2 linked regions of the Aureispira sp. CCB-E genome follow. The protein of the gene in region 1 interacts with the protein of each later gene in a pairwise test. Links are inferred from orthologs where the notes say so. Each region holds a gene or a part of one and is shown in the gene's direction. Other genes may lie near its edges. The genes, in order: QP953_RS22040 and topA.

Region 1 (16,734 bases):
CTACTTCTGCATTTCGAGCCGATAGGATGACATAAAAATCTTCATCTTCTAAAGTTTCTTGATACCGCTCATTCAGGTCATTAAATTCGTCCTCATCAATACGGCGCAACCGAATAGCATCCAAGAGGCGTATAAAACGCAAGTTATCTTGACGATACACCTCTCTCAATTCTATCATATTAATTTCTAACTCCTGAAACACCTCCGCAGAAAAGAAATAAGGGCTTTCGTACTGTTGTTGGAACAGTATTTTTTCTTCTCTCGACGCGATGACAGGCGGTAATTGGAACAAATCCCCAAAAAAGATCATTTGAACCCCACCAAAAGGCGCTGGATTTCCTCGATTTACCCGCAAAAAGAAGTCAATTTGTTCTATCATATCTGCTCGAACCATTGAAATTTCGTCTATTACAATGGTATTCAGAGCTTGGAACATTCGGCGATTGCGTCGGACTTTGATTTCTTCTTTTTTTAAGGGACGAGGTGGGAATCCGAAAAAGGAATGAATGGTTTGTCCTTCTACATTAAGTGCTGCGATTCCTGTAGGAGCTAAAACCACTACTTTTTTGCGAGTATGTGCTCTCCAATATTTTAGTAAGGTCGATTTTCCTGTTCCTGCTTTTCCTGTAATAAACAAACAATTCTGTGTTCGCTCCATTTCGTGCAAACAAGCTTTAAAATCAGGATTCAAATCTATGGACTCTTTGCTCAATTTCTTTCTTTTTATAAGTTACATTTCAGTAAAAGTTATTCCATGCCTCTTAGCATTTTAATCTATTCCCCAAAATAAGATTAATCGTAGGATAATTCAAAATAGCGTTCTTAAACCTGCTTATTTGTTTTTGATTGGTAGACAAATAAAATAACTTATGCTCTACAGTATGCTTTTGTCAACTCTTGATTGTGAAACTAGTAAAATAGTTTAAAGTCATTAAGAAATTTAGTATTATTGTTTTACAGTAGTTAACTATTGTTCCCCCTACCCTATAACAATAGTTAGCTGCGCTGCTACTACATGGTCGTTGAAACCACACAGTAACAGTAAACCGAGCTGCGCGAGCTCACGATCTCAGGGAGCAACAAAGCTTATCAACGAACTACTACTATAACACTCAATTTAATTATCCCATCCCCACACATTACAAATTATGAAAAATAGTTACTTATTTCTTTCCATTTTATGGCTTTCTATTAGCATTTCTTATGCACAATCCAATTATTACGTCTCCACGACAGGTAATGACGCTACAGGTAGCGGCACTATCAATAGTCCTTGGGCAACCATTACCCACGCCTTAGACAATGCGGCAGACAGTAGTACAATTTGGGTTTTACCAGGCACATACAACGGTCGTGTTCGTATTCGAGGCAGTTTTCCACATGGCGTATTAGTAAAGTCTCAAATTCCTTATGAAGCAAAACTTCGACATAGCGGCATAGTCATGACCGTTTATGCACATTCTAGTGGCTGTAACGGCATCACCTTTGATGGGTTGGATGTTGCCCATGATGGTCCTGGTGCTGCTGCATTAGTGGTTCACATTGATGGCGCAGGAACTGGTGCTGTTCACGACATTACGTACCAAAATTGCATCTTGCACGATAGTTATAATAATGATATTGCAAAGATCAACAATAGTTGTTATAACATTACCATTCAAGGCAATCTATTTTTCAATCAAACAGGGAGTGATGAACATATAGATGGGAATAGTGTCGAAAATTTAATCATTCAAGATAATATTTTTATGAATGACTTCGCTAGTAGTGGTCGTCAAAATGCTAATAATACAAGTAGTTATATTGTCATCAAAGATAGCAATGGGAGCAACGATTTGTATACTGGCTCTCGAAATGTTACTATTCGTAGAAATGTATTTCTCAATTACGAAGGGAGTGCTGGACACAATTTTGTTTTAATCGGAGAAGATGGCAATCCTTACCATGAGGGATTTGATATGATGATTGAAAACAACTTACTATTGGGAAATAGTAGCAACACGATGCGAGCTCCTTTTGGAATAAAAGGTGGTCGAAACATTACGTTTAGAAACAATACCATTGTTGGAGATATGCCTGGCAATGCCTTTGCCTTTCGATTTAACACCGAAGGTAGCAACCCTAATAATGACAGCATTTATTTGTACAACAATATTTGGTCCGACCCAACAGGGAGTATGAATGACTTTTCTGATTGTCCTTTAACAGAAACAGATTTTTTTGTTCTGAATAACAATCTATTTTGGAATGCTAACAACTCGATTCCTAGCAATGCTAACGATTTGATCAACCATACTGATGACGCTAATGCAATATTGATGAACCCTCTATTAGGAGGGCAAAATAATTTAGTTCTACCGTATTTCAATTCAAACACCAATCAATTTAACGATGGCTCTACTACTATTCGTGGTGCTTTTGAGCGGTTGGTTGATAATTACGGCACTCCTTCGGCGGGGAGTCCCGCCATTGATGCCGCTAATTCTAATCAAGCCCCTTCTGATGATATTTTGGGTAATACCCGCACTACACCTGATATTGGAGCCGTAGAACATAGCATTGTTTCTAATTTAAGACAAAATCATTGGCTCCAAACGAGTACAGCATCTATTTTTCCTAATCCTGCCAGTCATAATTTCACTTTAAAATTGAGCCATATTTCTTCAGGAACTATTTACTTAAACCTCTACCACATAGATGGTCACTTGATTGAAAGTCGCGTCTTAAAGAATTCCACAACGAATGCCTTGGTAAAATGGCAAACACAAGAACTCCCCCAAGGTATTTATCATCTACAAATCAAGGGGACAAACTTGCTGTTAAATAAAACGTTACTCATTGCCAGATAAACACCTCCTCTTGCCAATATATAATAGAAAATCAGGTCTCATAGAAAGCTCCATGAAGCCTGATTTTCTAATTATTAGAACCTCCCATTCTAGCTCACTTTTGTCATCTATACAACTTCCATTGTACTATAAACAAGCCCCTTCTGTATACGTTTCAATCCCGTAGCATTCTGCATGCCCTGAATTTGTATATGTTTTCCCATTACAACCACATACTGGCTTATACTCGGTAGAATAATGGCAATTAATATCTAATTGCTCGACATCATTACATGTTTTTCTACAACTACAAAAAGTAATAATTAAAATAAGAAGTGAAATGCCTCCTAAAGTATTGGTATTCATCATAAACGTTTTTTTTAATGATACAGTTGTAATTATCATTACTCTGTTGAAACCACGCAGCAGCAGCGCAACTAACTAAAAGCAAAGCGCTCACGCAGTAAATCATATCAAACTGATTATCAACAAAATACACCCCACTACTCTTTATATTAAAAGACTGATAATCAACTGCGAAGCACTCATGCAATAAACTAAAAAAGCAACGGAGTACTAAATTATCTAAACGGTTTGTATTTTAAATTGGTACAACAGTATCCCAAAGTTTAACATCTTTCTCATAAATCTACCAAGCTCTAATTTTTCCTTGATGCCAAAATTGACCACTTTCAACATTACTATCTAGTAGTGTTAAAAAATCTAACGCAGCTTCTTCAGGTTTTCTTCGAGCAGTACTTCCTCCCATATCTGTTTGTGTCCAACCTGGATCAATGGAAGAAACTGTAATCTCCTTATTTTCCAATCGCTTCGAAAGAAGTTTGGTATACATATTCAGAGCTGCCTTAGACATTTTATAATGCGGCTGATAAGCATCAAAGCCTTCCTCACTAAAAGCTCCCCAAGACGATGTAACATTTATAATATGTCCTCCTTTTTTTATCAATGGAAGCACCGCTTCTGTCAAAGCAATCGTCCCAAATAAATTCACCTCAAAAGTTTGTCTTAATTGGCTAGAATTGATAGCAGCAGCATCCCATTTTTCTAATAATACTCCAGCATTATTAATTAAAAAATCAAATGACATTTTACTTACTTTATCTTTCAATGAAGTAATTGAGGCAGGATTGGCAAGATCAAGCTGATGCCCAATAAAATTGGCATTTGAAATAGGATAGCGACCAGTAGTTGACGTTCCTACTATAGTATAATTTTTTTTCTTCTCTAATAAGGATTGTAAGATAGCAAGACCGATGCCTCTGCTACATCCTGTAATAAGTCCTAATTTCATTTATATTCGCAACTAGTAATTTTATTTAAAATGTTACATTAGTTTGATTATGAATTCTTTAACAAACCAAACAACAAAAATTTACTCTATTGACAATCAACTGCGAAGCACTCATGCAATACCACGTAGTAGCAGCGTAGCTCAACTAATACGATTTTTCCACGAAGTATTGACCAAACACACCATAAAATTTACCCCAAATGATCCAACAAGTTTCGTTCTGCCCTCTCAAAAGCGTTCCATTGATCGTCTCGAAGAAAACGATCTCGAATAATTTGGTTGGGAGGTGATAATTTGACTAATTCCTTGTAATATTGTTTTGCTGTTGCATAATTTTGATAATGCTGTACTAATATGGTAACCATTGTTACCAACCGATAAGGAGACATTTTTATTTCCAATGCCTTTTCATATAATTTTAATCCTTTATCATACTCTTTTCTCACATCAATATACAATTCTCCTAAGTTTCCCATTAGCCAAACATTTTCAGGTTCTAACTCTAAGCCCTTCTTATAGGCCTCCTCTGCTCCATCGTAATTACCTTCCACATTCCACAAATAATCTGCCCAGCTATTCCAGTTAGAACATACATTAGGTTCTAAATCTAATAATTGAAGTAACAATTCTTTGGCTTGTTTTTTATAAGCAGCCCCCTCCATTCTTCTAGTACATAAAGTAGCTAGGTTCCGAATATAGACCGTTCTATTAGGGTGGATTTTCAACGCTTTGCTGTAGTACTCATAAGCCAAATCAAACTGATACGTATGATCATAAATCAGACCTATATTATTGAGTGTTGCTGAAGCTAGCGGATTGATACGTTCTACTTGAAGATAGAGTTTTAATGCTTCCTCGTAACCTTGATCTTGTTTGTCTAACAAAAATGCTAAATAAAATAAGGCATTTTCGTGCCTTGGATTTGCGCTTAATGCAATTCTATAATACTGCTCTGCTGTATCTAAATGTTTGTCAAACCGACGATGTAATTTATAAGCTACGGCATAGTACATCAAACTATATGTTGGATTTCGCTCTACCAATTGCTGATAATCCTTCCGAATATTTTCATGGGCTTTAATTAGCTCTTGAACTCTTAGATTGTAACGGTAAATAGAAGGCAATTCTATAAAAATAGCAAACCCTTTCGCCCAACTTGCCATTTGCTTATCTGAATACTTAGACAACAAGATTTTGTGCAACCTGCTTCGAAATTTGGATTCCTCATGTAGTTGCCAGATTAAGATCAATTCACGACGCAACATTGGAATTGCATCTCTATTATTTTTAAGTAGTTCTAGCCCCAACTCTACACTCGCATCATCAGGGCTCAATAGTAATCTTGATAAATTCTCTAATTCTTTGAGTGTTAGTTTTGACATAATCCTTTCATCTTTTGGATGGTCTATTCTACAAATTTAGTAAGCACTAAATTTTGTTAGAAATAAAAGTCATTATTTGTTCTGCTGTATAATGTTTTGTAAACGCATTGCCTAGACAATAAGTTCAATTCATCAGTTATAACAATAGTTGGCTATGCTGCTACGATCACGGTCAACAACAGGATTAAAAACAGTGCATTTAACATTAGTCCGCCAAAAAATCGTTATATTTGCACCTAATTCTTAAATAGACAACGATGGCTTTAAAAGACAAATATATAAATCCTCTCCAAAGGGTTGCGATTGAAGCCATAACACAAACAACAGGTCTTTCTAAAAAGAAATCCAAAACTTATGAACACTCAAAGCTGCTCATGCCCTATTATTCCCCTTTAACACCCAACTAAGTCCCTAAAAACAAACCCATTAAGATAGCAACTATTAAAAGTTCGCTTTTAAAACAACAATAATTATTTAATATACAACGCAATACTGATTATTCCCTTCTTAGCGTTTTTTCATTAATCAATAGTTTGTAATTATAACAAATGCATAAATTATACTTTTTCGTCCTTGCTAGTTTTTGTTTTGTAAATGAATTAGCAGCACAATACAACCATCAAGATATTTTATTAGGTCAATCAGGTACGACTTTAACTACTAATTTACGTCTCAACTATAAACCTTCCAATTTGCCATCTTACAGCACGGCAAGAAATAATATGTATAAATACATAGATGCTATCAATGACACCGTAACTTGTGTTTATACAGGACTTAAACGTTATTTGCCCTCTAATGCTACCAATCCCATTTCTGTTATGTTGGATAACAACAGCAGCATTAGTATTAACGCAGAACATACTTATCCTCAAAGCAAGACGGTTAATAATGCAGGGCGAAGCGATTTGCACCATATTTATCCCACTCGTGCAGCTGCCAACAATGGGCGTGGCTCTATTCCTTTCGGAGAAATTGCACCCAATAATATTGACAAATGGTATTTTGAAGCCAATACGTTAACGAGTCCCCCTCCTGCCAACGTATTGCCATTGCATAGCAAGCAACAAAACAATATTTTATTTGAGCCTAGAGATGATCATAAAGGGGATGCCGCTAGAGCCATGTTTTATTATTATACCATGTACCAATCAGAGGCAAATGCTGCCGACCCTAACTATTTTCACCAACAAAAAGCAAAACTATGTGAATGGCACTTAGCCGACCCTGTAGATAGCATGGAGTGGGATCGTACTTCTCGCATCGCTCCTTTTCAAGGCAATAAGGTAAATCCATTTGTCATGGACTGTACCTTGCCACAACGTTGTGGGTATTGTGCCACTACCTGTTCTCCTCCTAATTCAATCACCAAAGCAGAAAAAATGGGCTTAGAGTTTTTTGGCAACTATCCGAATCCATTCCAGCAAACGACAACCATTCGTTATGAACTTAATCGTCCTCAAAATGTTATCTTAACGGTTTACAATCATTTAGGGCAAGTAATAGAAACTTGGGATAATGGAACACAAACGCCTGGTTTATATGAAGTCGATTTGGATGCCAAACACTTAACAAGTGGGCTCTATTTTTATACCCTAACATTGGAGCATTCTGGACAAGCAGCTACTTTTTCTAATGCTCTAATCAAACAATAGGAAATAGTCTAATTTTTAACCTTATTTCCAATCACTACTTTTTATTATTTGATAATACTCTGTGGATTTTCTTTGATAGAAAACAAAAAACTATATTCAATAACCAACTGCACAACACTGCCTGATTACCATGCAGTAGCAACAAAGCTAATTAAATACCACTTTCTCACAGAGTAATGATTTGACACATTTGCTATGAAATACAATTGTTTATTTTTTTTACTTTTCGCAATAACCATTGCCTGTAGTTCTGATCCATCTCAAAGTGCTTTCCCAAAGAGAATTCCAGTCGATAATCGAGCAGAACATCAACCTGACGAAGCAAGTATTCTAAATGCCCAAATTAAAGAATCGCTAGAGTCCATGTATTTAGTTGAAACGCAATTAGAAGATGGAACCATCTCTAATTATGCCACTAGAGATGGTGTCGCAGATTTTGTAGCAGAATCAACTACCTATTATAAGGAAGAAGAAAAAACAACTCCTCTAAAAACAACAATCATATACTTAACAGGGAGTGCTACAGATGTTTATTGGCTTTCCGATAAGGTTGTAATTGTAAGCAAGGATGATTATCAATATTTATTCAAGAATAGTGTTTTAGTAACAACTTTGCAAGAAGGGAAAACGGTAGAAGTTGGAGAAAATGATCAAGAAGCAGCTAAAGAGGTGTTAAACATTGCTCAAAAAATTATTCAATCTCCTATTCCACAGTAGGTAAGCCACTAATTTACAATACAAATGAAACTAACACTTGGTTACTCTCCTTGCCCTAACGATACATTCATTTTTGATGCGATGATCCATCAACGAATTGATACAGAAGGACTGGAATTTGAGGTGCAACTGGGAGATGTCGAACAACTCAATCAAAAGGCATTTGCCAACGAATTGAATATTACTAAATTGAGTTATCATGCTTATGCTTATCTCATTGATTCTTATGCTTTACTAACTAGTGGCTCCGCTTTAGGTAATAACTGCGGTCCTTTGCTTATCGCCAAAACTTCGATCTCTAAGGATGATTTATCACACAAGAAAATAGCTATTCCTGGCAAATATACAACTGCTAATTTCTTATTAAGCTTAGCCTTTCCTCAAGCAAAGAATAAGCAAGAAACGCTATTTTCGAATATAGAACAGCAGGTTATTAATGGACAGGTAGATGCAGGGCTAATTATTCATGAAAATCGTTTTACCTATCAAGATAAAGGCTTGGTTAAGTTGGTTGATTTGGGCGAATGGTGGGAACAAACCACACAACTCCCAATTCCTCTCGGTGGCATTGTCGTACAACGTCAGCTACCTCTAAAATTACAGCAAAAAATTAATCGAGTCTTGCGTAGGAGTATTGAATACGCCTTCCAACATCCTACAAAATCAGAGCCTTATATTCGTCAACATGCTCAAGAAATGGATTTAAACGTTATCCGACAACACATTGATTTATACGTCAATGACTTTTCTATTGATTTGGGTTCTAAAGGGAAAGCAGCGATTGAGTATTTGTTTGATACAGCAGTACAAGTAGGGTTGATCAAAGCACCAACCGCAGATATTTTTGTAGAGTAGTATTTCCCGAACCATTTTTATTATGAAAGACACTTATTTTACCATAGAAAAGCCGAGTATTGGAGAATACAAGGAAAAAGGCAGTAAATTTATTGCTTATACCTTCCCTGTTTATTCAGAAGATGAAGTCAAAACTTGTTTGGAAGAAGTCAAAAAAGAGCACTTCAAAGCTCGGCATCATTGTTATGCTTATCGAATTGGTCTTGATGGCAAACGGTTTAGAGCTAATGATGATGGAGAACCTTCAGGAACCGCTGGACGACCTATTTTGGGGCAAATTGATAGCTTTGGGTTATCCAATGTTCTATCGGTTGTTGTGCGTTATTTTGGAGGAACGAAACTAGGTACTTCTGGGCTAAAAAGAGCATATAAGGAATCTACTAGAGATGCTTTTGAACAAGCTCAAATTGTTGAGAAAATTGTAGAAGACCAGTTCCATGTTGTCTTTGACTATGTCGCCACAAGCGATGTAATGAATTACATCAAAAACGAAGCATTTACAATTCTAAATGCAACCTACGAGGAAAAAACTACCTTGCTAATGACCATTAGACAAAGCGATGTAAAACGATTTAAAGAATCTCTAGAAAAAATTATCGGAGTAAAAGTAAATAAAGTATAAGGAGTATTAGACCATTTTGAGGGTAGCCTTAGACATTCCTCCATTAATTAAATCATAATACACCATATCCAATTCCTTTTGCTGCTTCTCTATACTAGTAATACTTACGGTTTTAACAATACCTCGATCCATCACCAAATCATTTTTGAGATCGCCAGTACCTGCATTATTATGAAAATCTAGAATATTACTTCGGGTAGGATCAGTATGTTTTTGCAGGTAATCTTCAAACCAAGTTCGGCGCAAATTCTTAATTTTTTGAGGATACATCGTAGATGACGACCAAATATGAGGTGTTAATGCATCCAACTTGTTTAAATACTTTTGAGATTTGTCCCACCTAAACTCCCAGAGTGCATTGTGCTCGTGAACAACCATTGTAAACGGTTCTATGTCTTTGAAATCATAGTTTTTTACAAATGTAGCCAAAGAGCTATAAGTTAAAAAATCTAGAACCATGATACCACGACTCTTGATAGACGGTACATATTTGTTTTGTTCAAAAGCACCATTCAACAAACTAACAACCCTTCCTTGAGTAGTAATACTAATCCAAGTTCCTCCACTTTGCGGTTCTTGAGGATAAACCCATGTGCTACTAGGAGCATAAATCAAACCTGGAGAGGTGCGCAAAGGGGATTCGTCCCTATTTTGAGTCCAAATAAATGTATTTTCTGAGGTTGGGATGTAAGTTAAAGTACACATATGACATTCCATTTATTATAATCAACAGCCTTAGTAACAATCCACAAAATATAACAACTAAAATCGTACTATTGTTATTGACTTAAATCCAATTCTAACAATGCTTGATAAGGATTTCCTGACAATTGCAATACCTTAGCAAAAGCAGGTTCTGTTTTCATACCTTCTGATTTCAATCGAATAATTTCCTTTCTAAAAGCATCTCCATTAGCCTCTAAAAGTCGATGCTCTACTAATAAGTGGCGATAAGCATCTTGTTTTTGGGTAGGTCTTTTTTGACCAAATATTTCTACTTCAAAATGTGTCCCCAAAAAATTAGCGACAGTAGATTGAATTTCATTAATCATTTTAGTTTTAATGGTAAAATTTTGACGTACCTGATACAACTGTTTTATTTTTTGTGCAAATGCAACATGGTCCACACAAGTACAAATAATATCTAGATCACTTGTTGGCAAATCAATTTCAATGGGGATTGTTCCTACCAAAATGGGCTGAAATTCTTTTAGAGCTTCCATCATCCCCAATTCTTCTAACTCCTGATAAGCCAAGCGTTGTCGTTGATTTCCAGTTTTAAGATAATCTATATGTTCAAAATTGACCATCTACCCCACTACCTTAGTTGCTTCTAACAAAATTTGGTTGTTGAACAATTCTTTCAAACGTCCATCATGTGTTACGATCAACAAGGTAGCATTAAAATTTTGACTTTGCTCCAATAACAGTTTAACCACCTCCCTACAATTTTTATCATCCAAACTAGATGTAGGTTCATCTGCCAATATTAAAACAGGGTCATTAATTAACGCTCTAGCAATGGCTACTCGCTGCTGTTCTCCTAAGCTCAAATTTTGAGGCTTGGCTTGCAGTTTTGTTTCCAAATTGAGCTTTGACAGGATATTTTTAATTTTATTTTTATCCTGTTTTGCTCCTGCCAAATATTGGGCAGTTAATAAATTATCTTCTACGGTTAAAGCTTTAATCAAATGCGATTGCTGAAAAATCACGCCAATATTTTGTCCTCTAAATCGATCCAAAGCCTCCCCGCTTAGTTTTGAAATATCTTGGTTTTGCACCATAATCTCACCACTTGTTGGCTTCCGCAAACCACCTAACAAGTGTAATAAAGTCGTTTTTCCACATCCAGACTCTCCCAACACCAACCAATGAGACCCTTGCTCACAATGCATATCAGGAAATTGAAATTTCTGTTGAGAATTGTATTGAAATTGTAAATCTTTAGTTTGTATCATTTTCCCTTTATTTTGATCTCTTATATGATAATTACGTTTAAACAAGTCCTTAAAGCGTACTAAAACAACTATGTAAAAATACAAAAAAAGGAGATGCCCAAAAGACATCTCCCATTTTAATTTATTTTGATCTAGTGTTTGGTTGTACCACCAATTATTCCACTATAATCTTTTCTGTAATAACCTTGTTGTCTATCACAAATCTTGCTAAGTACACTCCTGAAGGATAATCCGTCATGTCAATCTCGTAGTTTTGCTCCAAACTTTCTTGGGGCTCAAAGGATTGTAATACTTGACCTGTAATACTCATGATACTCAATTGTACATCTGTTGTTTCTGCCAACACTAAGTTAACAAATACACGCCCTTCTGTTGGGTTTGGATACAATTTGAATAAATCCAATGCTGGAATTGTATTCACAAAATCAGGCAATTGATAAGGAACTACTATTCCTGTTACAACTTGCTGACAACCTGTGCTAGCATCTGTTATCGTCACATCGTATGTTCCTGCTACCAATCCACTAATGTCCTCTGTTGTTGCTCCTGTATTCCATACATATTGGAAAGTACCACTACCTCCAGTTGCTGTAATATCTACTCCTCCTGCTATCGCCATAATTTCCGCATAAATCGTATCTATGGTAACATTAATTGGTGTTGTTGCTGCGATGGTTGCGGTTTCTGTTATTTGACAACCGTTCGCATCAGTGATAGACACCGTGTGCGTCCCTGCTGGGGCATTGCTCAAATCTTCCGTAGTCGCAGAAGTAGACCAATTGTAACTATAGTTTGGTGTTCCTCCTTGTACAGTAATATCTACAGTACCGTCATTTCCATTACAAGCCACACCCGTTGTATTCACATTTACAGATAAAGCTGCTGGCTCTGTTATTTGGAAACTCGTCACGTAAGTACAGTTAGAGGCCGTTCCATTATCCGTAACTGTTACATTGTAAAAGCCACCAGAAATACCTGATAAATCCTCAGTAGTTGCCGCATTACTCCACTCGTATGCATAAGGACCTGTACCACCAGATACGGTCAAATCAATTGCACCATCTGCCGCACCTCCACAAGATACATTCGTTGTAACATCTGCTATTGCTGGAGCTGCTGATACCGTCACCTCTACCGTATCGGTATCCGTACAACCACTAGCATTGGTTACTGTTGCCGTATAGATACCTGTCGCTGTTGCTTCAATAAAAGCAGATTGCGAGCCATCTGACCACAACAAAGATGTTGCAGGAGAAATGGTAACTGTTGGTGTTAAAGTAGCTGCAGAACCTCCACAAATAGTTTGGTCTGCTCCCAGATCAATGTTAATTCCATTGTTATCAACATTAACTGTTGCGACCGCTCTAGGTGAAGTACATCCTTGAATTTCCGCGTAATACATGGTATTAGCAGAAAGGTTCGGAGTTGTGAAGGCATCTCCTATATGCACTAAATTACCGCCTGTTGGAGCATCATACCACATAATAGTAGATGGTACATAGCTTGCAACAGCAGATACCATTGCAGTATTGTTGGCACAAACCGAAGTATCGCCTGTCATAGACAAAGCCATTTGGTTACTAGGTGGTATATTAACAGTTGTTCTGAAAGTATCATTGCTAGGATTCAAATCTGTTCCTGCGCTAATAATAATCTCAAAGTTATACTGTCCTCCTGCTTCTGTATTAATCGTACCAACTGTTTTATCAATCGTTATTCCTGATACTAAAATAGGATGAGTTGTATTAAATGTTGCGGTAGCATCTCCTGTAACATTCACTGTAATTGGAGCACTCAAAATCAAAGTTGATCCTACGTTGGCAATTTGAATAATAACATCATCTACTGGTGAGCCACAACCATTGGGCGATTTTAAGCCTACTGCCATTGCATCATTAGCAATAATAATATGTTCGTCTGCACCAATATCTGGCTTAGAACCCAATGGACGCATATCTCCATTAATATCCGTTGTAATAGGTAAGGTTAGGTTAACATCTCCTGTATCTACAGCCAGAGGACCTCCCAAGTATAAACCATTGACAAAGTTAGGGTTTCCAGATACAGAGTTTAAGTCGTATCCAATTCCACTTGCTTGCCAGTCAGCCAATGTAGCATAGGTATTAGTACCAAAACGAACGGCTCTACCTCCTGTACCACTAATAAAGAACAAGTTATGATCCATTCCACTCATACTAACAGGGTCTAATGTATAGAAACATTCTCCTGTTGTAGCATTTAAGATATTGTTACGCAAATCAATGTTTAGATGATTGTCCAACCAACAAGCACGTGTTGCGCTAAATGTATTGTGATAAACATAGATCAAACTAGCTTCACGCATATAAAATGCTTCACCACCAGCACCACAAAGCACCATGTTATTGGCAACTAAACCATTTCTTACTTTATCCGAAAAGCCTCCAAAAATAGCAATACCATAATCTCTTGAAGTAATATCGTTTCCTGTGATAGAGAAATTTTGAATATCGTACAATTGCAAAGCATCAGCACCGCTAGCTCCCAAATCATACACTGTATTACCACTGATTACGATGCTGTCTTGCTCATCGACATAGATTCCATAATCATCAGCATCATGCATATTATTATTCATAATCTTGTTCCCCATATTTTCAGAGTTGGAAACACCTCCCTCTAAAATAATATTGGCAACACCTCCACTAATATCATTGTTGATGATAGTTGTATGGTTTGTATTGTTTCCTTCCGAAGCTGTACCAACACTAGCTGCATAACTATTAGATGCCAAAACACCAACTACATTTGAAGGAGTCCCAATAGGCACGACAATTTGGTTATTATCAATAATATTATGATTAGCTTGGTTTGTCAACAAGACACCATAAGCAGGCGTTGTTGTTCCTGTATTTTCTATTCTAAAATTCTTAATAGTGAAATAGTCTACTCCATCCAACGTCACAGTTGCAGCTGTATTAGGACCAGAAGCATCATGTGTTATCGTAGCGTCTGCTGCATTTAATCCATCAAATGTCACCGTGTTTGTAAGACTTGCACCTGGGATTTCATTGATTACCCAAGGACCAACATACGTTCCTGCCACAAATTCCATTGTAACAGGACCACTTATACCACAACTCATCAATGCATCTAAGGCTTCACCTACTGTTGGATAGTCTGCCGAAGCATGTCCAACAGAATAGGTTCCTGATAAACCAGGGCATACATTTACATGTAATGTATCATTGCTAAAACGTTCATCAACTACACCGTTAGGCATAGATGTCCAGAAGCTCAAATTAGTTGTATTAGCAGGGAAGTTTAAGTTAGCTAACGTCATGTTAGCACTTCCACCAACTGGGATTGGTGTCCCAGTATAAGGTACATTGGTCTGCGTATTACCATCAATTGTCCAACCTACCATAAACGAAGTTAGAGGTACAATTCCATAATTTCTAACAACAACCTCTACCGAAGCAAAACCTCCTGTAATTGGCAACGTAGGACTAGCCAATTCTGCTACTCCAGCGTCATTCGTTGGCGGCGTAAACTCATCAGCTCCAATATCAACAGAAGCAGCTCCTGTAGCTGGACGAACATCACCATCAATATCTACTGTAACAGCAGTTGTTGCAATTCCTCTGTCGTTCAAAAATGCGCCATCCACATGCAAATCTGTTGCACTGTAAAATGTTGGTAAGCCTTCTAGAGAGTTTTGGTCATAACCATTGGCGCCATTTGTTTGCCAATCAGTCAAGTCAGCATAGGTAGAACCAAAATCTATCAAGTTTGGATTCGCAGGGTTCGTATAGAACACATTGTAATCCATATCTGAAAAGGTATTCGATGAGAACGTTTCAAAAGCGTAATTCGTCGTACTAGTACTTACAAAAATATTGTTTTTAACATCTACTGTATTATCAAAGTTAGACCATACACAGGCAGAAGCTCCTGAAACTATTGTATTATGATAGAAATCTGTTTCCCTTGTAAAAAACAAGTAAATCCCTCTGTCATTAGCTGACTTAACCATATTATTGGCAATCAATGCTTGACGTGTTGGAGTGATTTGAGAATTAGAACGATTGAAGTAAATCCCATAATCTTCTAAATGAACATTATTACCGACCACATCAAAATTCATCAAATAGTATGTATAAATTCCATAATGGAATGTACTTGGAAAATCATGAATATTATTATTGGCAATCAATAGAGAGTCTTGGTAATAAGTATAAATTCCATAGTTGTCTGCATCTGAAATATCATTGTTTCTAATAATATTTCCACTATTATATAGAGAAGTTGTAGACGACCCATAAAGAGAAATCCCTCTATCTGCTCCTGTAATAACATTTCCTTCAATCAGTGTGTAATTAGCATTGTTCCCACTAGAAGTTACTGATGTAGAAGAAGCTGTTGCAACAATTCCTGATGTATTAAAGGCATTGGTAACTGCCATTTGAATACGATTGTTCAAGATTTCATTGTGGTTGGCAGTATTGGTCAACAATACCCCCCACCCTTGTGTCGTAGATGTATTGGCCAATAGAAAGTTTTGAATGGTGATGTAATCGGCACCATCTAAAGCTACTGCTGCTCCGCTATTAACAGTGATACTAGCCGCTTGCCCAGAACCATCCCAAGTCACTCGGTTCGTTGCACTAATTCCAGGAATAGGACGATCTATTGTCAAAGCTGTTGTATACGCTCCTGCTTGTACTTGCATGGTGACAGGACCACCAACACCACAACCATACAATGCTGTTAATGCATCTTGAAAAGTTGGGAAATCAGAAGTAGCCGTACCAACAGTATAAGTACCTGCCAAACCTGTACAGAAAAAGGTCTCTAGAGTATCGTTATTATTATCTGGATCAGGCATTCCATTAGGATTGCTAGTCCAAAACTTCAGATTTGTTAAACCTGAAGCAAAAGCGGTGCTTGCTGATAAATTAACAGTGGTACTAGTAGACTGTGCTAATGCAGGTCCTGTAAAGTTCACAGGAGTTTGTGCGGTTCCATTCAAAGTCCATTCAATTGTTACATTGTTTAAAGCATTGTTACCAAAGTTATTTAATGTAACATCAACAGGGTAAGATCCCGCTACAGCCCCCAAAACAGGTGACAACATTGCTGTAATACCAGCATTATTAGGCAATGGCAAAGAACCAGTTATACTAACGTCATCAAATGTAAATCCATCTGAAGCAGTTGGGCTTGTTGCTTCAAAATTATCTTCTTGACCAAAACGAATTTGGAAAGTAGAAGTAATTGTTTGTCCTGCTGTTTGCATCAAGTCATCAATATCCAACACAACTTGTGCATACTGTCCTACTGAAGGACGATTGGCATAAAGATCATAAACTTGTACCCATGCATTAGAAGAACTACCTCTCATCCAAACACGATCGTTAGGACTG
Region 2 (16,980 bases), 1.9 Mb from region 1 along the record:
ATTTGATATTACGGCTTATGTTAGAGAGGGAACAAATACAATTGCACTAGAGGTGTATCGGTATTCAGATGGGAGTTATTTACAATGTCAAGATTTTTGGCGAGTGAGTGGTATAGAGCGTTCTGTGTATGTTTATGCTGCTCCAAAAGAAAGAATAATAGACTTCGAGGTACAAGCAAGTTTGGTTCAAAACTACGAACAAGGGCAGTTAAAGACTCAGGTTATTTTACAAGGTAATTCGGAGCTTAATTTGCAGTTAGAATTGTTAGAAAACAATAAGACTATTCTGAAAAAAATAAAACGGGTGCAACTACCAAACGAGGCTATCGTTTATTTTTCTGACCTGTTGCCTACAATAAAACCTTGGACTGCCGAAACACCTAATTTATACACCCTTGTATTGACATTATTAGATAAAGATGGTGTTCAATTAGAAACGGTTAGTTGCAAAACAGGTTTTCGTACCTCGGAAATCAAAAATGGGCAATTATTGGTGAATGGAAAGTACGTTTATTTAAAAGGAGTGAATTTACACGAACACGATCCTAAAACTGCTCATGTTGTAACAGAGGCTTTGTTACAGAAAGATTTGGAGTTAATGAAAGCAAATAATATCAATGCTATTCGAACCTCTCATTATCCTCAACCCGAACGATTTTATGAATTGTGTGATGCTATGGGATTTTATGTGGTGGATGAAGCCAATATCGAATCACATGGAATGGGCTATGGTCTTGCCTCTTTGGCAAAACGCCCGAAGTGGAAATTGGCGCATTGGGATCGGATAAGAAGAATGGTTGAGCGAGATAAAAATCATCCATCCATTATTATTTGGTCTCTGGGAAATGAAGCAGGGAATGGAACCAACTTTTTGTACAGTTATGATTGGTTAAAAAAACGAGATACTACTCGCCCCGTACAATACGAACAAGCGCATTTAAATTGGCGAAATTCAGATATTTATGCGCCTATGTATCCTCTATTTGACAAGGTAAAAAAATATGCTCAGTCGGAGTCTCTTAAACCTTTAATTATGTGTGAGTATGCGCATGCAATGGGGAATAGCACAGGAAATTTTCAAGATTGGTGGAACTTAATTGAACAATACGATGCTTTACAAGGCGGATTTATTTGGGATTGGGTCGATCAAGGACTAGAGAAAGTTAGTGCGTCAGGAGAGCGGTATTGGGCATATGGTGGCGATTTTGGTCCTAAAAACATTCCCAGCCTAGGCAACTTTTGTTTGAATGGGATTGTCTTCCCTGATCGAAGCCCGCAACCAGCCTTACAAGAGGTCAAAAAGGTCTATCAATATGCTCAAATCAAAGCAGTAGATTTAAATCAAGGACGAGTTAAAGTTTATAATAATTATGCATTTGTAAATCTTTCTAACTTTGATTTGCACTGGCAATTAAAAACAGAAGGGCGTATTCTCAAAGAAGGGATAATAAAAGCAATAGATGTAAGGGCAGGTGATAGCCTGACAATTGATTTGGAATATGAGGCGTTGAATAGAACAAAAAAAGAAGCTTGTTTTTTGAATATTCAGTTGATTGGAAATAGGTCAACAGCAGTCTCCCAAATAGGGCATATCATGGCTAGAGAACAATTTTTAGTGAATACTCCACCCTTTAACATTTCTATTGATACCATTCCTAATCGTTCTATAGAAGTATTGGCGAATAAAGATAATTTGAGGATAGAAGGGGACGAATTTAGCGTCCGTTTTGATTTGCAGCTAGGCAATATTGTTTCATGGAAAACGAATGGAAAAGAATTGATCAAAAAGGGTTTTGCGCCTAGTTTTTGGCGAGGTATGACGGATAATGATTATGGCAATTTCTTATTATTAAGGGCAGGTAATTGGAAACGTGCTAGCAACCGAGCCAAAGCTAACAAAGCACGCTTAATCTTTGCGAATGCTCAACAAGCTCAAATTGAAGTGGTTTATCGATTGGGTACGAATGGGAAATTGGTGGTGCAGTACGATGTGTATAGCAGTGGTCAAATTATGGTTAGCAGTGAATTGAAACGAGGACTAATTCGATTTGGTGCGTTGCCCAAATTTGGTTTAGCCATGCAATTGCCCAAAGAGTACGATCAATTAAAATGGTTTGGGAGAGGACCTTTTGAAAATTATCAAGATAGGAAATCAGCGGCTTTTGTAGACCTTTACCAAAGTACCGTTGCAGAACAATATGTGCCTTATATTCGCCCACAAGAGAACGCTAACAAAACAGATGTACAATGGCTTTCATTGACCAACAAAGAAGGTGTTGGTTTAAAAGTAACAGCTTTAGAACAGCCTTTTTCTATGTCTGCATTGCATTATTTAACCGAAGATTTCCAATCTGAAGTCCGTGCATTAGGTGGACAAAACGAAAAGAATCGGCATACAATAGACGTTAAGGAACGTGACTTAGTCGCTTTGGAAATTGATTGCGTACAACAAGGTCTTGGGGGCGATGACTCGTGGTGGCAGAAACCACATAAAAAATACCGTTTAACAGAACGTATCTATAGGTATAAATTTGTCATGCAACCAATCAACACGATTAATGATTGGAACCAATAGAAGTTGTCTAGTTCGGTATGATTTTGAGTTCTTGTTGTAATCGCTCATTGAATACCATCAATTAATCTCGACTCAGTTGGAGTAATGTTTCCGCTTCTTGCTCCCTATAGACAAATGTTCTAGTGCACTGATTGGTCCAATAACTGTTGGGGAGTTGGAGTGCTTTTAAATTCGTAAAAGAAGTATAGTTGTAAAGATAGTTGTTGTAAATGCTGGCGTAGATGGTAAAATCTTCCCCAACTTTAAACCATGTAAAACCACAAGCCGCCCCCGAACGAGGAGTAAAAATGATAAGGGTATCGTTTATATTTTCTCCTTTGTAAACCTTGGTGCGCTTTATACTTACTTTTTGAATGATTGCATTATCAAAAAAGGCTGCATTGGGATGCCGTTGCTGATACTCTTTTCGAACCTGCATTCTTTTGTCAGAAGTGACCGTTTCCCACAAAGAAACGTTTTCTATTTGAATGACGGTGCCTGAAAAAATAACTTGCGTCATAAAATAAGCATCCTCGATAGAGGGAATTTCTGCACAGCTACAAGCCAATGAAGCTTTAAAGAAATAGAAACAGGCAATGAATGTTAATAAAGTTCTCATTTTGAAGAGGAGTAATTGTTTTATTAAATGGGAAGCTGTTTGTAAGGTCTTGTCTGTTTTAAACCACTTCTATATTGAGCTAACTTTTTATTAAAATCACCCATCGTAACAGAATCTTTTACGGCTTCTAGATACTCTATTTTGCTAGCTAGAGCATTTAATTCAAAGCACCAATAAATTGTCATCAAAGGATTAATCCAAAGTTCACTTCCTATAGTTCTGGTCGTAGCATGAATATTTCCATAGGCTCCTTGTAGAGCACTTACGATAGAATTGGAGACAATACTAGGAGCTTGGGGCATTTGTTGGTTGGCAAAATGAACGGCCTTAATGTAATGCTGTGCCTCTGGCATTTCTTGTGTGAGCTGAAATAAGCCCAAATAACCACCCTCTTTGGCGAGTGCCGCAACATTTTCTAAGAAGCGAAAGTGAGATACCCCATGAAAATGGTCGATGCCAAAACCAATACTAGCGAGCAATTGAGTTGGAATACCACTTTCTTGAACGGCTGCAATTGTGCACATATCTTCTTGAGGGGTACCCAAGAGTTCTTCGTCTCCGAAGAGTACACTATCCGTGCCTCCATCTACCAAAAGGACGCTATCAATTTGATGTTTCTTTTGTAAGTAGATGTACGCCTCTTTTAGAGGTTGGACTCCCATTCTATCAAAGGCATACAATGCGGGAAACTCTTTTTGTTGGGCTAGCCATTGTTTTAAAAATTTTTCAGGAAAATAATTTCGCCCTGATTGATCTATATCCTTAGCTTCTATTTGATAACATTTGGAGCAGACTTCTTTCGCTGTTGTGTGATCCAGCCATGTAAAAGAAAAATTGGCTAATGTTACGGTTTTGCCTAATTGTTTAAGCGCAAAATAAAGTGGAATGCCAGCGTAAATATCAAAGCCCCCACCAGCACCTGCTAGTAAAATATGTTGGCTATTTTCTAAAGCTTGAAATAAGGGGATTTTAGTTAATGAATGGTTCATGGGTTTTGTTTTATAGTTTATAAATTTGATGAGAAAAATGCGTAAGGTACTGTTCTACGTTGCTTTTCTGAGCAAAAAATCATTGTTAACCAGTTTCCATTATTGTTTTACTTTAAAAGACCAAGTAAATGTAAATCTAGATACTTCTACTTCCTGTCCATTTTTATCTATTTGAGTACCAATAGTTAGTATGCTAACCTCTTGCCCTTCTCCTGTCTCAATGGCTTTTTGAACAGCCGCTATGATTTTATCCCCTTCCTTACAGGTAAATGTAGCAGTGCTGACAGCTTTTTTACCATACGTAGCTTCCATTTTGGTAATCAGCATTGATATTTTACCTCGTCCTTGAAGTGCCAACATAGCCAAGACGCCAGTAGACATTTCAGCGGCTGCCGCTTGTGCCGCAAAATAAGTAGACTTGAATGGATTTTGAGAACGCCAAGAATAGGGAACCGTAACCTTTGCTTCTTGAGGGCTTACAGATTGGACTTTAACACCCATAAAAAATGCAGCGGGAAGTTTGGCAAGCAAAAACAAGCGTTGCAAAACAGGATTACTTAATTGTTTGAGGTATTTTTTGATGTGTGGGTTACTATTGTCAAAAGGGAGTGTTAGATTATTGGTGATTGCCATTGATGATTTTTTATGATATGATGATAATGTCGAATTGACAGCCTTAAAATAAGACAGAATACGATAATTATTATACTCTAAGATGAATTTTATGTAAATTTTAGTGTGTTTTTTATAAAAAGAAACAACCCCGAAAGCAACAATTTTAGTGTATTGATAGTTTATTTTACGACCTTTTTTGTATACTGTGGCATTCAAACTATATTTTGAGGTCTAAAAAAAAATTGTACTTTTGCATTCTAATAGGATCTTTCGAAGTTAAAAGAGGCGTTTGAATGCGCATAAAAAGGATTTAATAAATATAATTTTTTTGAACGATTACTTAAATCCAACGAATAAACATCTTGGTGAGAATTATGGTTTGAGCTATTTTAGGGATTAATGACAATCAATAAATTACTATTTTTGATAATCTACTAAAACCATGCAATAGGAGCGGACTTGGCTTATTAACTTGCAGACTGTCACCAAATTTTGAAAAAGTAGCAATACTCAAGCTCAATAGTTCGTTGAAACCACGCAGTAGCAGCAAAGCTAACTAAAAGCGCAGCGCTCACGAAGTAAACTTTATTAGTTTGATGATCAATAAATTGTAGATTTATTGTGTTTCGCGTTAAAGCTTTGATCGTCAAGTTGTTGTAGGTGTGTTTTTTTGTCTTTTTGGGTAGAAAAGTAAAAAAACAACGAACTATTATAAGCTAATACAATAGCCGTTTAGAACGCTCGAAACTGCAAGGATAACAAACGACTATATTTATATAACTAGGGAAAAACGGATTTTGCAACATGGCAAAACATTTATTGATAGTGGAGTCTCCCGCTAAAGCGAAGACAATTGAAAAAATTTTAGGAAAAGATTTTACAGTTAAATCTAGTTATGGGCATATCCGTGACTTAATCAAAGACTCGAAAGATAAAAAAGCCATAGAGGTTGACAATTCATACAAACCTAATTATGCAATTTCTACAGGCAAACAAAAAGTAGTTAAAGAGCTCAAAGATTGGGTCAAGAAAGTGGATGAAGTGTGGTTGGCAACGGATGAAGACCGCGAAGGAGAGGCTATTTCTTGGCATCTAGCAAAGGTGTTAAAATTGGACTTGGACTCTACCAAGCGGATTTCGTTTAGAGAAATTACAAAACCTGCTTTGCAAAATGCCATTCAAAACCCTGGTAGAGTAGATATAAATTTAGTCAATGCACAACAAGCAAGACGTGTATTGGATCGTTTGGTCGGGTTTGAGCTGTCGGGGTTGTTGTGGCGCAAGGTTAGAGGGAAATTATCGGCAGGACGTGTGCAGTCTGTTGCTGTGAAATTGGTAGTAGAGCGAGAGCGAGAAATTAATAATTTTGCCCCCAAGCCCTTTTTTAAGGTAGTAGCACAATTTGAAGTTCAGGATTCAAAAAATAAAACAGTTCATTTCAAAGCCAACCTAAACAAGAATTTTGATTCTGAAAAAGAAGCACAAGCATTCTTAGAAAAATGTGCGCCGGCTAATTATAAAGTAGGCAATATTGCTGTTAAGCCTGCGTATAGAAAACCTGCTGCTCCATTTACGACATCTACCTTACAACAAGAAGCTAGTCGAAAATTAGGTTTTTCTGTTTCCAGAACAATGTCTGTTGCACAACGCCTGTACGAAGCGGGACACATTACCTATATGCGTACAGATTCTACTACGTTGAGCGAAACAGCCTTGGCGGCTTTGGCAGATACAATTAAGAAATTATACGGTGACAATTATCTAAATACAAAACAATATACCAATAACAAAGCTTCTGCTCAAGAAGCGCATGAGGCAATACGTCCGACTTATGCTGAGAATAGTGCCGTAAACATGGGCAGTGATGAGAATCGTTTGTACGATTTAATCTGGAAACGTACCATTGCGTCTCAGATGGCAAAAGCTCAGTTGCAAAAGACAACAATAGATATTGATATTTCGACGATAAATGACCTAAAATTGGTCGCTACGGGGCAAGTGTTAAAATTTGATGGTTTCTTGAAGGTCTATTTAGAGTCTAAAGAAGAAGACGAGCAAGAAGATGACGATAATACGGACGATAAAATTTTGCCACCAATGACCGTAGGGCAACCATTAATGTTAGAAAAAATGGATGCCATAGAGCGTTTTACTCGCCCCAAACCACATTATACAGAAGCTAGTTTGGTTAAGAAACTAGAGGAATTGGGAATTGGTCGTCCGTCTACTTATGCGCCAACGATTAGCCGAATTATGGACCCTAATAGAGGTTATGTGGTTAAACAGACTAGATTAGGAAAAGATAGAGAATACAAAGTGTTGACGTTGGACGGCAAAAAAACAACGATTGCTACGGCTACTCAGACGGAACATGTGGGATACGAAAAAAATAAATTGTTTGCAAGTGATTTGGGAATGCAAGTAACCGATTTCCTATCAGAACATTTTGCGAACATCATGAAGTATAGCTTTACAGCAGCAATCGAAGATCAACTGGATATTGTCGCAGAAGGAAAAGAGGATTGGGTAAAGATGTTGGATGATATTTACAAACCATTTCACGATCAAGTAGAAGATACGTTGGAAAATGCAGATCGTGTTACAGGGGAACGGATTTTGGGCAAAGATCCCAAAACTGGCTTGTCGGTATTGGTGAGAATTGGTCGATTTGGTCCTATTGCTCAAATTGGTTTGACAGAAGAATTGGGCGAAGAAAAACCTCAATATGCCAATTTAAAAGAAACGCAATCTATAGAAACGATCACCTTTGAAGAAGCGATGGAATTGTTCCAGTTTCCTAAAAACTTAGGAGAATATGAAGGCAAAGAAGTTGTTATAGGAGAGGGGCGTTATGGACCTTTTGTGAAATATGATGGTGCTTTTATTTCTATCCCTAGAACAGAAGATGTACATCAAGTTGGGATGGAACGAGCAATCGAATTGATTAAAGAAAAACAAAAGGCAGATGCTCCAATTGGGTATTATCAAGATAAACCAATAACAAAGGGAGAAGGTCGATTTGGTCCTTTTGTGAAATGGGAGGGGTTGTATTGTTCGATTACCAAAGGCTCAGGCTTTCAGTTAGAAACGATTACAGAAGAAGAAGCGATTGTTCTAGTAAAGGCTAAAATTGAGAAAGAAGCCAATCGTTATATTCACAAATGGGACGAAGAAGGTTTGTCTGTTCAAAATGGTCGTTGGGGACCTTTTATCAAAATTGATAAAGATCGTAAGAGTTATAAGTTGTTGAATAAGAAGGGAGAGAAAATGACTCCTGAAGAAGCGAAAGAAGTTACTTTGGAGTATGTTATTCAATTGGTAGAAGAACAAGGAGGGGTGTTGAAAAAGAAGAAGGCTGCCAAAAAGAAACCTGCGGCAAAGAAAAAAACAACGAAGAAAAAAACAACGGGAACCAAGAAGAAAACGACAACAAAAAAATAGAGATACGGTATAGTAATAGTTTAGCCATGTTGCTATTAATATAGTTTATAAGATACAAAATGATTCAAGGAGCGGATGAGTTACTTGGATCATTTTTTTTTAGTTATATTAGATTTCTATTGACCGATCTTATTGAACTACATAGCATTAAAAGGGAGATGAAACGAACAAAAGAAAATTTTTCGAAGCAGGCGCATTTATACCGAAAATTTAGACCCCAGTACCCTAAAGCTTTGTTGCAAATGTTGGCAGAATTGCCCGAAAACAATATTTGTTTGTGGGATTGTGGAACAGGAAATGGTCAGGTAGCCGCAGCCTTATCTACTGCTTTTAAAACAGTTCAAGCAACAGACATTAGCACAGAACAAATTAAATACGCTATTCCTAAAGATAATATTCATTATAGCGTACAAGCTGCTGAAAAAACGTCTTTTGATGCCAATCAATTTGATTTGATTACGGTTGCACAAGCAATGCATTGGTTTGATTTTGATGCTTTTTATAAAGAAGTTCAGCGAGTTGCTAAGAAAAATGCCATTCTTGCTATTTGGGGATATGGTTTGTTGCGAATCAGTGAAGAAATTGATGTTCTGATAGATGATTATTATACACAAATTATTGGACCTTATTGGGATGTCGAACGCAAGCATATTGACAATCACTACACTTCCATTCCGTTTCCATTTGAAGCGCTCGAAATCAATCGTTCTTATTCAATAGACCTTCAGTGGAAGCTAGATGAATTGGAGGGGTATTTGAACACTTGGTCAAGCTTACAAAAATATTTAAGGGAACATGCAACCAATCCTGTTGACACAGTAATTAAACAAATAGAAGCTTATTGGGGAAAAGAAGAAATAAAAGAAGTTTCTTTTCCTATTTTTTTGAAAATAGGGCGCCTTACTTAAAATTGGTGTGTGATTTTAATGAATCGATGTGATAAAGGGTCAATCCCAATGTTTATCTTTGTTAACGTTGAACTACCCTCTTTTATAGCTTGACGGGAAGGACGCTATTATTACCTATTATTTTTAGGGCTATCCGTGCATTTTTTTTAGCTTTGAGCAATTGAATTGATTCGCAATAAATCCAAGATCAAACAACCTTTATGGAAGAATTATACCAACATTATTTGAACCATCCTTTTGTGTTTATTGATACACGCAAAGAGTTGTCTAATGGCATTTTTGTAGCTGTGGGACAAAAAGATACTCGTGGTGTACATCGAGGAAATCAATTTGCAGAATTGGCAATTAATAGCGGAAAAGCAGCTTATGCCATTATTAATGATCCTGAACTAAAAGAAAAACATAAATTGGACCAACGGTATATTTTGGTAGAGGATGGTGAAGTGACATTACAGGACTTGGCGCGGTATCATCGACAGCAGTTAAAATGCCCTATTTTAGCCATTGCTGGTTCTAATGGTAAAACAACAATCAAAGAATTGTTGCATCGTGTTTTGGGACAGCAGTACAAAACTTTTTCTACACAAGGGAATTTGAACAATCATTTGGGAGTGCCGTTGAGTTTGCTTTCTATTGATGCAACTTATGAGATGGCAATTTTGGAAATAGGTGCCAATCATTTGGAAGAAACATTGTTTTTGGCAAAATTGATTGCACCAGATTATGGTTTGGTTACCAATTGTGGGAAAGATCATTTGGGAGAATATGGTTCTATTGAAAATATTATCAATGCTAATAAAGAGCTATACGATGTTTTAGCAGCAACGAATAAGACGGCTTTTGTTTGTAAAAATGATGCTTTATTAGTAGATATATCTAAGGAAGTCGCTCAACGAGTTTTTTATGGAAATGGGTGTACGGTGGATGGAACCATTACTGATACGCCATTTTTGAAATTGGTGTTGTCGATAAATCAAACTCAATGGGACGTGCAAACGAACTTATTTGGTCGATTTTGGTTGGATGCCTTACTTGGCGCAGCGGCTGTAGGGCATTATTTCAATATAGAAGGGGGGGCAATAAAAGAAGGTTTGGAAAGTTATCAACCTGCGGCACTGCGTTCTCAGCAGATTAGTTGGAACGAAAACAAAGTCTTGTTGGATTGTTATAATGCTAATCCTAGTAGCATGGAAGTATTTCTAGATGAAATCCATCAAAGTAATCTGCAAGAGGCTAAAATACTAATTTTAGGCGAAATGCTAGAACTGGGAGCGTATAGCAAGGACGAACACCAGCAACTTGTGAATCGCATTGACTATGCTCAATTTGAAAAGGTCTTGTTGGTTGGTGAGTCATTTGCCAATATTCACCTTCCAAAGTCAGGTAACATTCAACATTTTGAGACTAGGGCAGCCGTAAAGGCATTTATTGCTGCTCAAAATTACCAACAAAGGTACTTTTTTGTCAAAGGCTCAAGAGGAAATCGTTTAGAAAACTTGTTTGTATAAATCTTTAGCAAGGTGCTAGGAATGAGATAAATTCTCTTGAGTAGATTGATGCAAGGCAACAGCACTTCCTATATTAATTAATTTCAAACTCAATCGGCAGAGGACAAAAATCTGAGAGATTGCAAAAGAAAGCCAAATGGCATTTTCAGAATTGAACTCAATCTGAGTCGAAATCCAATAATTAATAAAGACCATTACAAACCATATTCCCAAATTCAGTAGATAGAGACCATAGGTTTGTTTTAGATGTTTAATTATGAATTTCAATGCTGGCCAGAGGGATTGAAAAATCCATGTTTTATCTTGGTCTACCAAAAATATTTTAGCATAATCTTGCCACATAAAAAAGAAAGCGGCGACTAAGATATAAATGGGAGCAATAATTTTGAAATTAAACGCTATGGTTCCTTCATTTTCTAAAGTAAAGGGAGATAAGCCATTAGACGAAGTATAAAATACAAAGGCAAAAAGTGCAAAAACAAAGCTATGTATTAGCAAAAAATAAAAGGTCAGTCGTAAACATCGCCAGAAAAACTCGGCGCTTTGTCCCCAAAAAATACTTCGATTATAGGTCTGTGGTTGCTGAATAAATGTTGCGAAAATACCACCTGTAACAAATATAAATAGGAGTAGGTAGAGTATTAAGATGACAATAGATTGGTCAATGATAGGTAGAAAACCATCGCCATGTGCGTTTTTAAAGTCATTTAAGAATGTATAATCAAAGCCTTTTACTAGGTCAGTAATCATCATCGAATGCCCAACAGTAGACTCAAGTAAACTTTTGAGCGGGTAGGCAACAAATGCAGCCAGTAGAAAAGTTAGTAAATACAAGAAAAAAATCATTGGCTTGTATTGCCAAGTTTGCTTGATTCCTTGTTGTAATGCTTGGAGTAAATTCATAGTATTAAAGTAATATAACGTACCATCTATATTTAAATGAGAGCACTTGCTGTAACCATAGCCCCTTGCATCCAAGTTAAAAAAGACGTAAAATAACGAGTAATTCCAGCTGATTGTGGTTCTACAACATAACTATTATTGATAAGGTTTTTGTCTAATGGAATTTTTAAAGCTGGGTCAATTTCCACGGCAACAATTTTTCGATTGCCAATATAAGTAAAGTCGTGGCTCCTTGCTTTTCCATCCCATCGTTCAAGTACCACATCACCATTGTCAAATGTAATTTTAACATCTTGAGGTAACCACAATTCCCCCAAGCGATACAAGACTACTTTTGCTTCATAAGTTTTAGAGGTCTTGTTGGTAGGAACGAGGGCTTGAGTTGTATTATCAAAGTACCCCAGTGGCTCAACGACTTCTTTGTTTGTAATAGAATGGACACTATAATCACATACTTCTGTTCCATAAATTACCTGATCTAAAAACCAATTCATATCGGTTCCAAAAAGATCTCCGTGATGTTGCGGAACAATTTCATTCACAATATCTATAAAATCGAATCGGCAGGGATGTTTGAATTTCCAACGTTTAAAGTAAGTTTTGATAATATCTTGCATACATGCCTCGCCAACCATTCCTTCTAGGGTTTTTAGCCAAACCGCTGCCTTGCCATATACAATTTCTCGATGTCCGCCATGTTTAAACAGCCATCCAAATTGACTCATTGGACCAATTTTAATATTGTCCGCATTAAAAAAGCGCCCCCTACGGTATTCTTCCGATCCTACATTGATGTTCATATAATCCCAATAAAAAACACCTTTGGGGTAATATTTATCCATCATTTTTGCTTCAAAAAACGCTGTAAAACCTTCGTCCATCCATGCCTCTTCCTGTTCGTTGGTAGAAAGCATTTGCATGAAATACTGATGCGTTAACTCGTGCATGGTCAAGGTTTCGGTAGTTCGAATGTTGGGCGGCAAAATACATAAAGTTGGCGCAGTAAATAGCGTAGGGTATTCCATAGCGCCTGAAAATAATCCATAATAAGGAGGGCTAACAATGGTAAGGGTTGGGTAAGGATATTTTTCGAGGTAGGCTTCAAAAAAATCAAGGGTGTATTTGGCTGCCGTTAAAAAACGTTCTTTGTTGCAAATGTGTTCTGGCATAATTAGCAACTTGATTTTTACCCCTTTCCATGTTTCTTCTATAATTGTAAAGTGTGGACTAGCAGTCCAAGTAAAATCAATGACATCTTCTGCCAAATAAGTATATGTTTTTAGAGGGCGTTGGAGACTTAGTTTATTGGGAGTAGGTTTTTCTTCTACTAAAAAACCACTGGCACCGACCACAAAGTTGTCAGGAACGGTCAGATTTACCTTGTAGACTCCAAATTCACCAAAGTACTCGGTGTTGGCGTGGTACTGATGGCAGTTCCATTGTCCTGTTTTGGCAAAACGGCTGCCAGCAGGCTCGTAAACTCCTAATTTGGGGTACCATTGCGCCATGAAGAAGTAATCTCTATTATAACCCGTTCGGATGGATGTCTTAGGAATTTGAGAAGTCCATTTCATCTGGATACCGTAGGTTTGATGTGGGAGAATAGGTTCTTTTAAACGCAAGATTAAAACAGTATGATCTTGTTCATTTTGATCGTCTACAGCAACAAAATGAAGGCTGTCTGATAAAATATTTCCTTGTTGGTCAATTACTTCATCAACTTTTATCCAACTCCAAATGCCGTTTTCGATGTCTTCCTGACTCTTGGTGCCCAAGATACTATTTGCTTCTAAGGCAAAGGTGCTTTTATTATTTTTAAACGCATTGTAGTACATGTGGAAAGGCATCGTCCAAATGGTGTCTGACGATGGATTCTTGAAGGTTAGGTATTGGCTAGCATACACTTGCTTTTTTTCGACATCTAAAGTTAAGTCAATTTCGTAGTTGGCTGTTCTAAGAGAAAGTGGGGTTGCTAATTTGGAGTCTTGAGTGGAAGCTCCAAGTCCTAAACATAGTAAAAGTACGAGGAGTGGTTTATAAAAATTCATAGTATAGTCCTTTTGATCATAACAACAAACATACTAATAACAAGTTTAAAATAGAATAAAGAACCAATGTTTTCGACAGACTATTTGTTGATTGTGGATAGTATATAGTCACTGGTCGATATTGTGGTTGTAAATCAAGTGTATTCTCATAAAAAAAACTTAGTTTTGCTAGAAACAATAAGAAGTTTTGTGATGCAAAAAAATAGAGAAGAATAAGAAGCAAGCATTTTGCTTGAATACTTTTCGCTAAAATTGCATTATAATATCTTAAGTAAGTGGGCAGAAAAAAATATAGCTAAAAAATAGACTTATTTTTATATGATTTTTTCTGAACGATTACTTAATACTTCGTAGTTAAGTAAAACCTTTTCACCACAAAAGCGCAAAATAATGAAATTAGCAACTATGTTTTTTTCTGCAATTTTATTGGTGTCCTTTATTTGTGCTACTCAGGCACAGAGTGGGAAATACCAATATGAGACTGTAGAGGGAGATCCTTTAAAAACAAAAATTTATACCCTTAAAAATGGCTTGAAAGTGTACATGAGCGTTTATAAAGATGCTCCTAGAATCCAAACTTTTGTAGCTGTCAAAACAGGTTCTAGAAACGATCCTTCTGATGCGACTGGATTAGCACACTATTTGGAGCATATGATGTTCAAAGGGACGAGTAAAATAGCTTCTTTGGACTGGGAAAAAGAGAAGGTGTTGTTGAAGCAAATTTCTGATTTGTACGAAAAAAATAGAACTGCTGATGAGGCAGAGCGCAAGGCTAATTTAGAAAAAATTGATGCCTTGTCTTATGAAGCAGCGAAGTATGTTGCTACCAATGAATACGACAAAATGGTTTCTTCTTTAGGGGCAAAAGGAACCAATGCTTACACTTGGTTGGATCAGACCGTATATGTTAATGATATTCCTTCTAATGCCCTAGGAAAATGGTTGGAACTAGAAGGCGAGCGTTTTAGTGAGTTGGTGTTGAGGTTGTTTCATACAGAATTAGAGGCGGTATACGAAGAGTTTAATATTAGCCAAAACAATGCTTTTCGTAAAGTCAACAAAGCTTTGATGGAAAGCCTATATCCTAACCATCCTTATGGTCAACAAACAACCATTGGAAAAGGAGAGCATTTGAAGCGCCCTTCGATGGAAAAGATTCATGAATATTTTGATACTTATTATGTGCCGAATAATATGGCCATTATTTTGGCAGGGGATTTTAATCCAGATGATGTTATCCCAATGGTTGAAAAACATTTTGGAGATTATAAAAGCAAAGAAGTACCGAAGTGGACGAATCCTGCCCAACCAGAGTTTAAGGTGCCGGTAGAAAGAGACGTGTTTAGTAAAGAGAGCCCTACAGTGACAATGGCTTGGAGATTGGACGGTATTGGTAGCCGTGAGGCTTTGGTTTGTGAATTGATGGATATGATTGTTGCTAATGGGAGTGCTGGTCTAATTGATTTAAACTTAGTCAAAACACAACGTACTGGAGCTAGAACATACTCTTACTTTAGTGGTGCATACGATTATAGTTTCTACTGTATGGCTGGGCAGCCTAAGACTGGACAGAGCTTAGAAGAAGTGCAAAAATTGTTGTTAGGTCAATTGGCAATGGTGAAAAAAGGAGCGTTTCCAGATTGGTTGATTGATGCTGTTATCAATGATAAGGAATATAGCGAAATCAAAAAAATGGAGTCCAACTATGGGCGTGCGGACAAAATGCTAAATGCGTTTTTGTACGATCAAGACTGGAAGGATATTGTGAATCATTATGATAAAATGCGCAAGTTAACCAAAGAAGATTTGGTGGCATTTGCTAATGAAAAGTTGAAGGATAGTCAATACGCTGTTATTTATAAGCGAGAGGGCAAGCCAAAAGATATTTATACAGTAGAAAAACCTAAAATTACGCCTGTAGAAGTCAATAGAGAGGCTATCTCTGAATTCAAAAAAGAATGGGATAAGATAAATACCCCTGCTTTGCAACCAGTGTTTTTAGATTTTGACAAGCAAATTGTTACCACTAAATTGTCAAATGGCATTCAGCTAGATCATATTACCAACCCATACAATAAAACATTCTCTTTGAATTATATTGTGAATATGGGATCAGAGCATGATGAACTATTGCCAATAGCTATTAAGTATTTGCCATTTTTAGGAACTGATAAATATACTCCTGCTGAAGTGCAAGAAGAATTTTATAAACTAGGAGTTAGTTTTGATGTATTTGCTGCCAATGATGTTGCTTATGTTACGCTAACAGGTTTGGAAAGTTCTTTGGAAGAAGGGGTAGAATTGTTTGAGCACATTTTGGCGAATGCTAAAGGAAACGAAGAGGCATTAAAGAATATGATTGCTTCTATCAAGAAAAGCCGTGCAGATCAAAAGAAAGAGAAAGGAGCCATTTTGTACAATGGTATGTTGAATTATGCTAAATACGGTAAAAATTCTCCTTTGATGGATCGCTTATCGGAAAAGGCTTTAGATGATATTGCTGCTAGTGAATTGATTGATAAAATTCATAACTTGACTTCTTATGAGCACGATGTTTTCTACTATGGTACCAAGACACCTGCCGAGGTTTCTAAAATCTTAGACACACATCACGAAGTTCCTGCAAAACTAAAACCAATTCCTGCTAAGAAAGAATATAAAGAATTGGATACGAATGAGGATAAAGTGATTTTTGTAAGCTTTCCTGATATGACACAAGCAGAGATTATGATGTTGTCAAAAGGAACAGATCATTTTGATTTGAATGAGTATGTAGACAGCCGTTTATACAATCAATATTTTGGTAGTGGACTTTCCTCAATTGTATTTCAAGAAATCAGAGAATCTAGAGCGTTAGCGTATTCTGCATATGCTAGTAATACTACTCCGTATAAAAAGGATGAACCACATTACTTTAGAGCATTTGTAGGAACTCAAGTCGATAAAATGGATCAAGCAATTCCTGCTATGAAAGAAATTGTTGAGGAAATGCCTGTTTCTGAAGGTTTGATGCAAGGTGCTGCAGAAGCATTAACTAAGAAAATTGAGTCAGAGCGCATTACCAAAAGCGGTATTTATTGGACGTATAGAAACAATAAAAAGAAAGGCGTTGACCACGATATTCGTAAAGATGTTTATGATAAAGTTAGTGCATTGGCAAAAGATAAAGAAGCTGTAATTGCTGCTATCAAAAAGTTTCAAGAAGAAAAAATCAAGGGACGTAAATATACATACTTGGTCTTGGGAGATAAAGAAAAAGTAGATATGAAGTTCTTGGAATCTTTGGGAACAGTGGAAGAATTTACTATTGATGAAATTTTTGGAGATAGCGAAGCTACTAAAAAGCCATAAGAGAAGAAGTTCATCGTGAAATTTTGAATTTCTAAACCAATGAT

What was found.
Region 2: the proteins of QP953_RS22040 (region 1) and topA interact in binary tests that used the Escherichia coli proteins (3 or more experiments, as listed by UniProt). The link is inferred for Aureispira sp. CCB-E from one-to-one orthologs.

Annotation. Positions count from the first base shown.
Region 1 is NZ_CP133671.1:5,619,484-5,636,217, forward strand. Bases 7,609-10,571 are described here. They hold QP953_RS22040 (YigZ family protein), read left to right. Parts: upstream 7,609-8,771; coding sequence 8,772-9,371; downstream 9,372-10,571. Other genes in these bases: QP953_RS22030 (hypothetical protein), read left to right, coding at 7,609-7,894; QP953_RS22035 (menaquinone biosynthesis family protein), read left to right, coding at 7,919-8,749; QP953_RS22045 (NRDE family protein), read right to left, coding at 9,378-10,076; QP953_RS22050 (DUF4269 domain-containing protein), read right to left, coding at 10,151-10,571. Outside these bases: QP953_RS22000 (ATP-dependent RecD-like DNA helicase), read right to left, coding at 1-712; QP953_RS22005 (T9SS type A sorting domain-containing protein), read left to right, coding at 1,149-2,849; QP953_RS22010 (hypothetical protein), read right to left, coding at 2,976-3,197; QP953_RS22015 (SDR family NAD(P)-dependent oxidoreductase), read right to left, coding at 3,478-4,140; QP953_RS22020 (lipopolysaccharide assembly protein LapB), read right to left, coding at 4,332-5,522; QP953_RS22025 (endonuclease), read left to right, coding at 6,071-7,177; more of QP953_RS22030, read left to right, coding at 7,373-7,608; more of QP953_RS22050, read right to left, coding at 10,572-10,681; QP953_RS22055 (ATP-binding cassette domain-containing protein), read right to left, coding at 10,682-11,329; QP953_RS22060 (right-handed parallel beta-helix repeat-containing protein), read right to left, coding at 11,484-16,734.
Region 2 is NZ_CP133671.1:3,727,225-3,744,204, forward strand. What follows is about bases 5,210-8,418. They hold topA (type I DNA topoisomerase), read left to right. Parts: upstream 5,210-5,581; coding sequence 5,582-8,218; downstream 8,219-8,418. Other genes in these bases: QP953_RS14550 (class I SAM-dependent methyltransferase), read left to right, coding at 8,377-8,418. In the rest of the region: QP953_RS14525 (glycoside hydrolase family 2 TIM barrel-domain containing protein), read left to right, coding at 1-2,575; QP953_RS14530 (hypothetical protein), read right to left, coding at 2,637-3,173; QP953_RS14535 (DUF1152 domain-containing protein), read right to left, coding at 3,197-4,162; QP953_RS14540 (DUF4442 domain-containing protein), read right to left, coding at 4,262-4,795; more of QP953_RS14550, read left to right, coding at 8,419-9,126; murF (UDP-N-acetylmuramoyl-tripeptide--D-alanyl-D-alanine ligase), read left to right, coding at 9,327-10,634; QP953_RS14560 (hypothetical protein), read right to left, coding at 10,650-11,537; QP953_RS14565 (M1 family metallopeptidase), read right to left, coding at 11,570-13,585; QP953_RS14570 (insulinase family protein), read left to right, coding at 13,976-16,936. UniProt on the Escherichia coli protein: Releases the supercoiling and torsional tension of DNA, which is introduced during the DNA replication and transcription, by transiently cleaving and rejoining one strand of the DNA duplex.